Regions from separate parts of the Desulfitobacterium elongatum genome, predicted to be linked through region 4. Evidence: riboswitches for the same ligand, from Rfam matches in the RefSeq annotation. Region 4 holds a riboswitch; each other region holds the start of a gene.
What was found. Region 4 has a riboswitch for cyclic di-GMP ahead of ACZ42W_RS13980 (HD-GYP domain-containing protein). Riboswitches for the same ligand answer to the same signal wherever they lie in the genome.
Positions count from the first base shown of each region.

Region 1: it holds a riboswitch for cyclic di-GMP, as region 4 does, so the genes downstream of both, ACZ42W_RS21130 (YvrJ family protein) here and ACZ42W_RS13980 (HD-GYP domain-containing protein) in region 4, are expected to answer to the same signal.
Region 2: it holds a riboswitch for cyclic di-GMP, as region 4 does, so the genes downstream of both, ACZ42W_RS18115 (ArsB/NhaD family transporter) here and ACZ42W_RS13980 (HD-GYP domain-containing protein) in region 4, are expected to answer to the same signal.
Region 3: it holds a riboswitch for cyclic di-GMP, as region 4 does, so the genes downstream of both, ACZ42W_RS08500 (hypothetical protein) here and ACZ42W_RS13980 (HD-GYP domain-containing protein) in region 4, are expected to answer to the same signal.

Region 1 is NZ_AP038772.1:4,495,458-4,498,682, reverse strand. Features, by position in the region: gene ACZ42W_RS21135 (tetratricopeptide repeat protein) at 1-983, opposite strand, end outside; cyclic di-GMP riboswitch class I at 1,396-1,486, shown strand; gene ACZ42W_RS21130 (YvrJ family protein) at 1,712-1,870, shown strand; gene ACZ42W_RS21125 (hypothetical protein) at 2,174-2,572, shown strand; gene ACZ42W_RS21120 (OFA family MFS transporter) at 2,671-3,225, opposite strand, start outside.
Region 2 is NZ_AP038772.1:3,814,165-3,817,389, forward strand. Features, by position in the region: gene ACZ42W_RS18110 (ArsB/NhaD family transporter) at 1-1,202, shown strand, start outside; cyclic di-GMP riboswitch class I at 1,310-1,409, shown strand; gene ACZ42W_RS18115 (ArsB/NhaD family transporter) at 1,571-2,845, shown strand; gene ACZ42W_RS18120 (glutamine synthetase III family protein) at 3,083-3,225, shown strand, end outside.
Region 3 is NZ_AP038772.1:1,791,992-1,795,216, forward strand. Features, by position in the region: gene ACZ42W_RS08485 (hypothetical protein) at 1-208, shown strand, start outside; gene ACZ42W_RS08490 (hypothetical protein) at 208-672, shown strand; gene ACZ42W_RS08495 (RHS repeat domain-containing protein) at 815-1,240, shown strand; cyclic di-GMP riboswitch class I at 1,534-1,618, shown strand; gene ACZ42W_RS08500 (hypothetical protein) at 1,823-2,308, shown strand; gene ACZ42W_RS08505 (tetratricopeptide repeat protein) at 2,286-3,164, shown strand; gene ACZ42W_RS08510 (AAA family ATPase) at 3,213-3,225, shown strand, end outside.
Region 4 is NZ_AP038772.1:3,004,235-3,007,459, reverse strand. Features, by position in the region: gene ACZ42W_RS13990 (sigma-54 interaction domain-containing protein) at 1-523, shown strand, start outside; gene ACZ42W_RS13985 (hypothetical protein) at 731-1,171, opposite strand; cyclic di-GMP riboswitch class I at 1,517-1,605, shown strand; gene ACZ42W_RS13980 (HD-GYP domain-containing protein) at 1,679-2,740, shown strand; tRNA gene ACZ42W_RS13975 (tRNA-Trp) at 2,954-3,027, opposite strand.

The sequences.
Region 1 (3,225 bases), 1.5 Mb from region 4:
AAGTAAGCGTCGATAAGTTCAGTTAATAAATACTGTCGTGTTCTCTTAGAAGTGGGTGTTGTGGTATAGATGAGACCACGTTTTAAGAGTCCGGTTGCCTTTTCTATGCGCCAGATTTCCTTATAGTACTTTCCCAGGTTGCAGAAAAGTTCTCCTTTCCCTCGATCTCCAGGTAAATTCTTGGCCAAGCAATAACCTTGCAATAGTGCTGCGCGTGCCTCAGGAAGTCTTTTCTGATCCATATAGAGTTGTCCTAACGCAGCATAGCCCAGAAGCTGGATATAGGGGACTGGGGTCAAAAGGGCTGAACGATAACAAAGTTCAGCAGAGTTGTATGCACCATTTCTTCGATTGAGGGTCCCCATATTAAGGTAGACTGTCCCTGAGTGGACCCCTTCCTCCCAAGTCATGAGACTTTTTCGAAACATGGAAAGGGCCTTCTTATAATTCCCTTGGCCAAGGTAAAGGCTCGCAATTCCAGAGATGATTTTTGCCTTGAAGCGCCTTTCTAGAGCGGAGCGAGCTTTAAATCCTTGGGCAGATAGAAACTTTTCAAGTGCAGAATCATAGAGGTTTTCATAGGCTAACTGAAGCCCCTCAAACCATTTCTCATAGTTTTTCTGTAAGGGAGAAGGTATATATCTAATTCTTTCAGACCAAGAGTAGAACCCTTCATTGTCATCGGATTCGAGAGCATCAAGCGCACTCTGAACAGCTTCTTCAAAGGATTGAGGCTGTGTTCCGGTACTTGTTATAGGATTTAAAGCCTTGGGTAAAAAGTTTTCCTCTTTTATCATTCTAACGAGATCCTCCACGGGAAGACCAAGTTGTTTAGAAATTCTAGCTAAAATACCTAGACTCACGTTAGAGATTTTGCCATTAAAAATTTTGGATAAATATCCTGGCGTAATCTGAGAGCATCGAGCAAGTTCGGACAAGCTAAGCTCTTGACTCTGGAGAAGTTGGTCAAAACGTTGATCCATGTTCCCGCCCCCTCAAGTGACAATCAATACACTTATGGTTTAATTTGCCATCTGCCTAGTAATCCCCTGCTAAAATCGGCTTCGTACGTTAATTTAGGACTAAGAATAATTGACAAAAATAAGAGCAGAAAGAAGTTTTTCTCAAGATTTCTGCTGAATAGGGGAGAAAAAAGCAGATGGAGGAAACGACCGCCAATTGCGACAGGATTCTCATCACAAAGGTGTTCTGGATTTGGTTTATTATGGTATCAAAGGGGGGATATCAATGAAGAAGTTTATCATCGTGGGACTAGTTATCGCGTTCACTTTAGCTGCAGTGGGTTTCGAGTTCCAGCCTCTCATGGACATTATTGTATACGCCTAAATTCAAACCTTAGTTTTTTAAACCTACTAGAGATTTTAATTGTATATGGTGTAAAAAGGGCAAACTCACCGAAAGTTGGGGACGCAAAGCCGTTAGGGTCTAAGGTGCGTAGATGCACTATGATAGCCTGGCTACAGTTACGTAAAAATTCCCTTTCTGCCCTTATAAGGCAGTTTTTTTGTCTCCATAAGGGCAGCGGCTTCTTCCAAGGTAAAGAAAACTAACTTCTAGTGGAGCTTTTAATTCTTGTCTGAAGTCTAGTTGATCTTATCTAGGGGCGGTTACTCAACGGAAAAATGATGGGTGGGGAGGTGATAAGAGTAATGGAGTCCGTCTTTTTATAAATAGATGGGAGGGAGTTTCTATGCCAGGTGATGAAAACGGTCTTTGGTTTACATTGCTGGGTAACTTTGGCTTCCCAATAGCCGTCTCGACTTATCTCTTGGTTAAATTCGAGAAAAAACTGGATCATTTGACTACAGTAGTACAAGAGCTTAAAGCAGCTATGGAACATGATGAATAACTAACTCCTAAGATTATGAGTAAAAGAGCATTAAATGCGCGTTCATTCTGGGCATTAGATGCTCTTCTTTTTTGTTCGCTCCACTATGGGCGTTTTTTAATTTATAAACTTCAAGTAGACAAAAGTATTATTCATATACTTCTAAAGAGGGACATAGTTATCCATAGAGATATTACGATATGCACCCAATGGGTAACCTAAAAGGTATCCTTTGGATTGACGAAAAGAAACTGGGAAAATTTGATAATAGAACTAGAGGTATACACTTGGAGTTATGACTCTATAAAAGAGAGGTGAAAATCGATGATGCCCTATACAAGCTTAAGGCAGAAAACAAAGGAAGTTCTCTCTGAATTTTTGCGATTATATCCAGCCTATCAGGAATTCAGTGGGGAATTGCTAGAGTTGACAGAAAAAAACGTTTCACAAAGGTTAGCGCACATGAGTCGGGCTAGCTTAGAACGTTATTTTATCGGGCACCAATTACGGGTGGATATAACGGTAGAGCTTACGAAAGTTGCAATGCTTCTGAAGGAATTTCCAGAAACAACAGCACACATATCACCTCTTTCAACCACAGTAACTAAAGAACCTACAGGAGCCATAGATTCAATTTTATCAAAGAATTCAACACATTTTATGTATGAGAAACGAGGCAATGTTATCTACCTGCCCTTTAGATTTGGAGTGAGCTTATCCTAGGGTTTCTGCGAATGACAATAAGTCAATTCTTCGTCTGAAAGTTATTGAAAAAGGAGTCACCCAAAATATAGTGGAGTGACTCCTTAGACTACCAAAAATTATTCACATGCTTCTTGGACGAGTATTCGCTCACCAGATGCTGTTTCAATGGGTTTCGCTTTCAAGAGGAAGGTGAGGAGAGTAGCAACTAGGCAAAGTGAAGCAGCAATGAGGTAGGCGATGAAGTAGTTTTTGGTGAGGTCCACGACCGCACCTGCCATCAGTGGTCCGAGTACTCCTCCTACTCCCCAAGCCGTGAAGACGAGACCGTAATTAACTCCACCGTTTTTTGTGCCAAAGAAGTCATAGGTCGCTGAGGGGAAAAGGGAAAGGAGTGAACCATAGCTGAGTCCAGCGAGTGAGGCACCGCAGGCAATGAGGGCCGGGGTGTCATAGAAGTTAAAGGCAATCATATTCAGAGCTTGTAAGGTGAAGAAAATTCGCATCGTCCAGCTTCTTCCGATTCGATCTGAAAGCCAACCCGCTAAGATTCTGCCACCTGCATTAAAAATTGCGAGTAAGGCTACCATGGCATATCCCCAAGAAACCCCAGTCTGCACCTTGGTGATTGTGGATAGTTGCCCAATAATCATAAGACCGGCTGTTGCCCCGGA
Region 2 (3,225 bases), 810 kb from region 4:
CCATTGCAGCCTTGTTGGGCGGGATGATCTTAATCCTTATAGGCGTTCTTTCCCAGGAAGTGGCCATCGAACATATTGATTGGAATACACTCGGCCTATTGATCGGAATGATGATTATCGTAGGAATTACTCGGAAGACGGGTGTTTTCCAGTACTTAGCGGTAAAAGCAGTTCAGATTTCGAAAGGTGAACCAATCCGGATATTAATTTCTTTAGCTACGATTACAGCACTTCTTTCGGCCTTCCTTGACAATGTCACCACGGTTTTACTTATTGTTCCCATTACCTTCACTATCGCAGGAGCTATGGGACTCAACCCAATCCCCTTCCTCATGAGTCAGATTTTAGCGAGCAATATTGGCGGAACAGCCACATTAATCGGGGATCCACCCAACATCATGATTGGAAGTCAAACTCATCTTGGATTTATGGACTTTTTAGTCAACCTAACTCCTGTGATTATTGTCATACATATCGTCACTATGCTAATTTTCTATTTTCTCTATCGCAATAAACTAAAAGTGAGTGACGAGGTGAAACAAAAAGTTACGCAAGTTAACCCTCTTGAAGAGATCAAAGATTATGCGCTCTTAAGAAAGAGTCTTTTAGTTCTTGGTTTGACAATCCTTGGATTCATACTTCATCAGATGTTGCATTTAGAGTCCGCCACGATTGCCCTGTCTGGCGCAGCTCTTTTGATGCTCATTTCAAAGGAGGAACCAGAAGATATATTCCTATCAATTGAATGGCCCTCACTCTTCTTTTTTGCAGGGCTATTCATCGTCGTCGGTGGTTTAGTTGAGACCGGGTTAATTAACCGACTTGCTCAATGGGCACTCAATGTAACTGCCGGGAACTTCAAACTCACGGGAATGCTCATTCTATGGCTCTCAGCCATTGCCTCCGCCTTTGTCGATAATATTCCCTTTGTCGCTACGATGATTCCGTTAATTCATCAAATGGGAACCCTTGGCGGAATGACCCCAGAAGCCCTCGAACCGCTTTGGTGGGCCTTATCACTTGGAGCCTGCCTTGGTGGAAACGGAACGATTATTGGAGCTTCAGCCAATGTCATTGTGGCAGGTTTAGCAGAGAAGAATGGCTATAAAATGACCTTCGCCGGTTTTATGAAACTAGCCTTTCCACTAATGCTCGTGTCTATTGTTATTTCTACGGGTTATCTTCTTTTGTTTTACTTCTAGAATAAGGATTACGTTCGTCTAGGTTTTAAACCAAAAAATCGTATAACTTGAGCGACATCGACATTTTATGGTATAATGAAAGTGCCTTTAATAATTGAAAACGTGTTCTTGTGTTGGGGTAAACTTCGCGAAAGCGAAGGACGCTAAAGCTATGGGTCTACGGCTGCATGAATAACTAACATCAGCTAGGATCGCCAAGCTACAAGTCTTTGAACTTCTCAGGGGAGAGCAGTTCCTTATTGGACTGCTCTCTTTCTATTTTTGTTTTTTAAGAATTAGTCTGATTGAAAGGAGGATAAACTTAGCTTAAAGAGCTGCAGCAACACAATTCCTGTTAAAATAATATAATCGTAAAATGGAGGTTTCTTATGACGCTCATACTAACCTGTGTAATTTTCCTAGTCGCCTATACTTTTATTGTCTTCGAGAAGATTCCTCGTGCCGTTGCAGCGGCCTCTGGTGCAGCACTCCTCGTCCTGTTTGGAGTTTTATCACAAGAAACTGCGATTCATCATATTGATTGGAATACACTGGGTCTCCTCATAGGGATGATGATTATTGTCGATATCACCCGACGCTCTGGTGTCTTTGGTTTTCTGGCTATCTGGGTTGCTAAAAAGGTGGGAGGAAATCCCACCAAACTTTTGCTAGCGCTTTCCTTACTCACTGCTATATTATCTGCTTTTCTCGACAATGTAACCACGGTTCTTCTGATTGTCCCTGTCGCTATTGCCATTGCTGATACCTTGAAAATTAATCCAACTCCCTTTCTGCTCACTCAGATTCTAGCCAGTAATATTGGTGGAACAGCTACCCTCATTGGGGATCCCCCTAATATTATGATTTCCGGACCTGCTGGACTTTCCTTTGGCGACTTTATCCTAAACTTAGCTCCTCCAGTAATTATTATTCTCGCCGTTACACTCCTTGGCTTCTACTTTGTCTATCGCCGCGAATTAACTACGGATCAAGAGTCAATTGAACAGTTGATGAAACAAAATGAATTAGACTATATCAAGGATTGGGCTTTACTGAAGAAGTCTCTTCTCGTTCTTGGATTGACTATCCTTGGTTTTATTCTCCATTCTGTTCTCCACGTTGAGAGTGCAACGATTGCTCTGACAGGCGCGATGCTCTTGATGATCCTCAGTCACGAAGAGCCTGAAGAGGTATTTTTAGCGATCGAATGGCCTACAATCTTCTTCTTTGCCGGATTATTTATCTTGGTCGGAGGACTTGTTGAAGTGGGAGTTCTTGACCGAGTTGCCAATTGGAGCATAGGCTTAACCGGTGGCGATCCCTTCCTGATGGCCATACTCATCCTCTGGATTTCCGCAATCTTCTCTGCCTTTGTGGATAACATTCCCTTTGTGGCAACCATGATTCCACTTATTCAAAAACTAGGGACCCTCGGTGATTTCGGCCCTGAGGAAATAAAGCCCTTGTGGTGGGCTTTGGCCCTTGGTGCTTGCCTCGGTGGAAACGGTTCCTTAGTCGGTGCCTCAGCCAATGTTATTGTCGCAGGAATTGCTGAGAAGAATGGCTTACCTATTACCTATAAGCAGTTCTTAAAAATAGGTTTTCCCTTTATGATTGTCTCGGTAATCATTGCAACTGGATACATTCTTCTGAGGTACTATTAAGCTGTTCCGCCGTTTTCGCCACTTCTAATTGCACTAGCCGTTTGTTCCTTAGATGCGCTCACTAATATTTTGTTAATCTATTTTGCAAGTCAATTCTTGAGTTTTTTCAAGAAATATGTTAGCCTATCAATAAGGCTTTCGAAGAGCAAAGGCGCTCTTTAGAGATTTCTGATCAAGGGAATCCTATTGAGGGCCTTTTTCTGTTTTTTGTTAACAGAAATTAGGGAGGAAAATGAGATGGATATCTTTGGACTGAACGTTTTTAATGACGCGGCAATGAGAGAACGACTACCCAAATACACGTATAAAGCATTACGAAAAACGATTGACGAAGGACTGCCTCTTAAACCAGAGATTGCTGAGGTCGTCGCTAATGCAAT
Region 3 (3,225 bases), 1.2 Mb from region 4:
TCTAAATGAATTCACTAAAAAGTATTCTTCCGGTTCAGAAATTTCTGCCGGTAAATTTAATCCTAATGCTCTAAAAGGTGGTCGACTAGAGGGAGAATTAATTCTGGAAGTTCCCGTACAAACAAAAGTAGTCCCACAATCAATTCTTGACGAGGCTACTAAGAAGAATATAATTATTCGTGACATTACCGGGAAGGAGTATAATTAATGGAAATTTACTATTGTGACAAGTGGTCTAATATTAAAAAGAAGCCTTGGAATATTATTGAAGATAGCACTGCAAGTATTCTTCATGCAAAACATCAACCATATACAGCTGTGTTAAGTGATGGGGGTCAACTGAAGTATATCGTTAACGTTACGGATAAATGGGTATCAGTAAGCTTTTTGGACAATCATTTTCGGAAATTCTTAAACTACGATTTTGTAGTTAAAGATGATAAAAGGGTATTCCTAAGGACGGTAATGTATTGGGAGTATGAAGGAGATACTGAGAATGAATTAAAGAGTATGATTTTTGGTTATCGGGAGAATGGTCACATTGTTATGGAACAAAGAGATTCTAAAACTGGTGAAATTGAAGAACGAGAAACGAACGATGATGTGTCTAGGAATTGGGATTCATTCCCTGAATTTGGTCAATATCTTAATTTATGCAGAGAAGAAAGATAACTAATTATAGGTCACTCGGTAGTGAATTGAAAATCATTGAACAAATGTAATTACCGATCTAAAGGCTTCTTCAATTTGCAGAAGAATTTAAATGCATAACCTTATGGTATTTTACTAAACAGGACGATTATGTCCTGTTTTTTTGTTTTTAGTAATTTTTAAAGTTCTATGGCGATTTGAGCATGAGTTTTATTTACACCCCAAACAAATTTTTAACCACTACCTTAACTATGACAGTGAAAACCGACTGATTCAGATTACTGAACACCAAGGTAAAATTCAGACCTTCGGTTATGACAGTGATGGCAATAGACTTTTCAAAACGGTTGGAGTCTACGCCTTTGAATCGCTTCCTCTTCCCTTAGAACCTGGCAAAGGTAACGGGAAGGGCGATTCGGATGGAAACGGAACAAGTGGAGACAACCCAGGCCAAGGAAAAGGCCCGAGTAAAAAGATTCAATCCTTGGGGATTTATTCGCTCATGCAGTTAAACCTCGGAGATTCTGTAGCAAAAAATGACAATAATAATGGAAATAGTAATGGCAACGGGAATTCTGGAAGTCATTGAGTTTAATGATCTTACGATATGGTCTTCACGTAGTTATCCGGATCAGAGTTCATCGGATAGGATAAAGATGATTGAGGTCTTATCCCAAAAAACCAATAAAACAATCCAACAGAAAGAATTTTGGGAACAATAGCGAGCAAACGCAAGTCTAGTTAACAAATCACATGGCTCCAAAGGAGGCCAAGGTAGCTTACTAAATCGAATTTGCAAGCTGCTAATTACGACAAAATCCGCGAAGAAATTATGTTATTCTATTACAAGATCAAAAAATCTACTGTTTATGGAAATGAAAATAATTAAATAGGCAAATCCACTGAAAAGTGGAGACGCAAAGCTATGGGTCTAAGGCTATAGAGCTATGATTGCCAAGTTGCTGATTATAAGCAGAATTAGAATTATGTTCTTTGGTCCTTCTCCCAAATAGGAGAAAGGCTTTTTTTATAATCATAAGAGCACTAAATGAACTTCTAGGTAGATAGCAGGAGTTATTTAGAAATTGTAGAATAAATGAGATATATCGCGATTTAGGGGAATGACTTATACAGTAAATTCGATGAATATGGAATGAATAAAGGAGTACAGATGAGCGAAAGTTTATTTCAACCCTCTTTAAATAAGGACAATCTTGAGGGGACAAAGACCTACGAAATAGGGAAGTTGCTTTATGTGGCTTTTTTTGGAGGGATAATCCCACTTGTGGCACTTGGAACACGAAATGGTCGATGGCTTAAAATAGATAAAAGGATTCTAAATGTATTAATTGGACTCGGTATGATTATTCTGCTTTCCAAAGTCATTATCTATGCTTTTATTACTCATACTCAACAGAATATTCTAATCGAGAGCAGATATGTAAGATATGCTTATAAAATGGCATCTGTTGGGCTATATATGGGTTATTATGGTGTAATGAAGAAAAAATTTAATCAGCATGTGTTATTGGGTGGAGAGACGAAGCCTATGCTTAAAGATGCAATAAAATGGATAATTGTAGGTATCGTAGGTGAATCTATTTTATTATTCGGAGGGGGCCCAATTATTAGTAATGTCATACGAATATGGGGTTAATAAGGTAGTTTTAAATGAAGTAATTCTATATATGGATATGAACCGTTATCAACAGGCTATCATTAAGTTGGAACAATTACTTTCCGAGGAACCGAATGATGGAAGTTTACTTTTCTTAATGGCGAATTGTTATTACTATTTGAATTCATATTCAGAAGCGACCGAGTATTGCAGAGAAAGTATGGCAAACGGTTTCTCTGCGCAACAATGTAATTATCTATTAGCTAGAATTTATATGGATACTGAGGAATTTGTTAAATCTGAAGAGCATTTTCTTGAGGCATTACGAATTAATCCCTCTGAAGCATCGGCTTTGGCTGCATATGGAATGCTCATGCTCAAATGTGGGCATGAGAAGAAAGCCTCCGCTTTAATGGATGAAGCAATGCGGATTGATCCAGAGAATGAAGCAGTATTACAATATAAGTTTCTGTATTACCTTCTCTATGAAAATAAGAATGCTCAGCTCAATATTTTACAAAAGTATTTAAACAATTCAAGTAGTGAAGTGAGAAAGCTGATAAAAATAGGAGTTTATAATCTACACAATAAAAATGTCAGGGAAGCACGCGAGAATTTCAGACAAGCATTTTTATTGGAGCCTACCAATCACGATTTGCTGATGATTTTGGAGAAGTTAGATAAGGAGTGTCATTGGGTCTTTTTCCCTAATCGCTTTGTAAAATGGCCAGCTTTAGTTTGGGTAGTTTTTTTTATCTTCATAATAGTAGGAAGCAACTTTATAGATTCTAATATTTTAGTAGTCATCGTTTTATTGTATATTCTTCTTGTGATTTATACATGGGTTTCGCCGCTGGTCTATAAAGTTATTATTCGTGTCAATCGGAAAATATAGAACTGAGTTAATTTAGCGATGATAACACTAATAGAAAAGGAGTCTTTGATGAATAATATAG
Region 4 (3,225 bases):
GGCGACCAATATAGACCTTTTTCAACTGGTGCAGGAAAAGAAATTTCGCGCTGACTTATATTACCGGCTGGAAACTCTGGAATTGGATCTGCCGCCGCTCCGGGAACGAGACAAGGATATTTTGCTGATTGCGAACCATTTCCTTGAGAAAATCTGCGAAAAAGAGGGGCGCGCACCGCTCAAACTGAATAAAGAGGTGGAAGCGTTCTTGCTCAATTACGCCTGGCCGGGGAATGTTAGACAGTTGAAAAACGCCATGCTTTACGCTGCAAATATTTGTGAGGGGCAAGTGATCAAGCCGCAGGATATGCCTGCAAGCGTATATAGAAATTTGGATATGCCGCGGCCAAATGAAAAGTTAGGGAAGTTCCAGTCCTTTTCCTCTTTACAAGAAACGGAGGAAGAAATGATAAAAAAAGCCTTGTCTTTAACCGGGAATAATGTGCGTGCCGCCGCGAGCATATTGGGCTTGAGCAAGACTACCCTATACCGTAAGATAAAGGATTATCATATCGATATTTAAGGGTTGGGGGAATTGGCATTTTAGTTTAGCAAAGCGAAAGCTTTTCAGCATATTCTCAGCCAACAACTCGGGGAAGTCATTCCTCGGGTCATTTTTTTGTATATCAGAAAGTATAACTTTCACGGTACACAAGGGCAACCAACGACTTCGCCTTTCTGGATGAGTGCTTAAAAGGTTCGGCGAAGCCGGGTTTTCTTTGAACTTATTTTAGTCAATTCTAATATTATTTTTATATAGTTTCGCCAGGACAAGGCCATAGATTGATGCAGTAATTGTATTTGATGCCACAGTATATGGTGGAATAATCATAAGATCATTTACCTTAAATAAAAACGTTATTGAATAAGTAAGCAAAAAAATTGTAAGTCCAAAGAGAATACCCTTGAACATATGATTTTGTGTTCTAATCAAAGGAACGATATATACATAAAGTACTCCACACATGCCAGTAAAACCTAAGTGGATGATTAACGCCAAAATGCTATCAAAAGTATTCATCGGTTTGTTCCCATAAACGATAATTGCCATAAAATCAAGGTATCGTAGAGTAGCAATATTTAAGACGTAATAAGATATAAGATTTAGAACATTCATGATTAAACCAGCTACCACACCAGAATAGAAACCAAAGGTAAAGCGATCTTTCAAAGTCATCACCCTTTCTTAAGTATTATTTAATAAATTCATCGTAAGTATTCATACAGTGCTTTCTCACGTCTGTATTCATGATTGTAGCGGTGCTATTAGGCAGGTAAGGAGATAGTTAGATAAGTAAACCAGGCGTAAAGCCTGGTTAAATAAACTTATTACCATATCCAGAGCAAACAATCTATATGTATTCTATGTATCTGGCTTTATGGCCAAAATTACGGGCAGATGTCTTGAAAAATACTTTACTTTAAAAAAACAAAAATGTTTTTTTCTGAATTAACTTAAAGTAAACTATGTTATAATCGTATTTAAAGTTATTTATCCTAATTTAAAGCTCAAAAGCATCGACAATGGCAAACTTGGCGAAAGTCAAGGACGCAAAGCTATGGGTCTTCTAGTTTATAAAAACTAATGACTGCCAAGCCGCCGAATTTGCTCTATTTTAAGAAGTTGTCGCCATGCTTACTTTTGCATGGCGATTTTTTTTGTGAAAGGAAGGTTTAATTGCGACAGTTAAGTATCAATCGAATCAACAAAGGAGATGTACTAGGACGCACCATCTATTCCCATGATGGACGTGTCTTGCTTGGTAGAGGAGTTGCTCTTAGCGACTTGTATACAAATCGGTTGCGGGATTTGGGCATTAACATCATTTACATAGACGATGAGGAAACAAAGGATATCCAAATTGAGGATGTGATTTCTGAAGAACATCGACGAGAAGCAATGATCTCGCTAGAGCATTCCGCTGAAGCCGTCCGGATTGGAAAAGACTTTGATGGCTTTAAAATTAAAAAAGCTGTCAATAATATTATTGAGGACATTTTCTCACAAAAAGATATTTTTTTAAGTCTTGCTGACATGCGAAGTTATGATAACCAAGTTTTTGCTCATTCCGTGAGTGTTTGTGTATTAGCAACGATTTTAGGAAAAGCGGCCGGTCTGGAGAAAGAGAATTTAGAGGCTTTAGCAATAGGAGCCTTGTTTCACGATATTGGAACGATAAAGTTACCGAAAGAACTCCTATGCAAGAGAGAACCTTTTACACCAAAAGAACTTGAACTGTATAAGACACACACAGAAGAAGGATTTGAAATTCTCCGAGTCAAACGGGAATTAAGTCTCTTGAGTGCTCACATCGCATTTCAGCATCACGAATGGATGAACGGAACGGGATACCCTCGTGAACTTGCGGGCGACCGTATCCATAACTTAGCGCAAATTGTTGGGTTGGCAGATTTCTATGATAACTTAGTAAATGATAGTCCAGGGAGTTCTCGAATTTTACCGTATGAAGCAATTGAAGTTGTCATGGGAGCAGCAAATAATTTCTTCCCACATGACCTTGTCGTTACCTTCTTAAAGCATATAGCAGCATATCCAACAGGATGTACGGTAAAGCTCAATACGGGTGAGATTGGGATTATCGTTGATCAAAACAGAAGTTTGCCTATGCGTCCTATCGTCAGAGTGTTACTAGGTAACGAAGAGCTATCATCTGTCAAAGCAAAGGAATATAATTTAGTTGAGGAACGAACAGTCTTTATAGAATCTATTCTCGAGTAATAGGCGCACTGCACGACAGAGGCCTAGACAGTAGCTACTTCCCAGGATAAGGGGAGGTACCTATTGTCTAGGCCTTTATTTTTATCGATTTGGCAACAAAGAACGTGCCCAAAACGTGCTCAAAGACATAAAAAAAGTTATATTGAGGTAGAAATAGGTAAATAGCAGTACAATAAAAAACACCGCAAAGGCTTGCGGTGTCTAGGTTTCTTTTGGCAGGGGATGCAGGAGTTGAACCCACACTAACGGTTTTGGAGACCGCTGTTCTACCATTAAACTAATCCCCTAGGTCATCTAAAATGAATGAATAGTGACAAAAGCTATTATACTTGAAGGTGGGTTATGTGTCAACAGACGTCATAGAAGTTATAGATAAAAACTTGAACAAAAACTAAGAAAAGTTATGTGTTAAAGAATTATATTTCCCCCAAACGAAAATATCAAAAATAAGAGGACAAATAGAGGACTAATATGTAAGAAATACT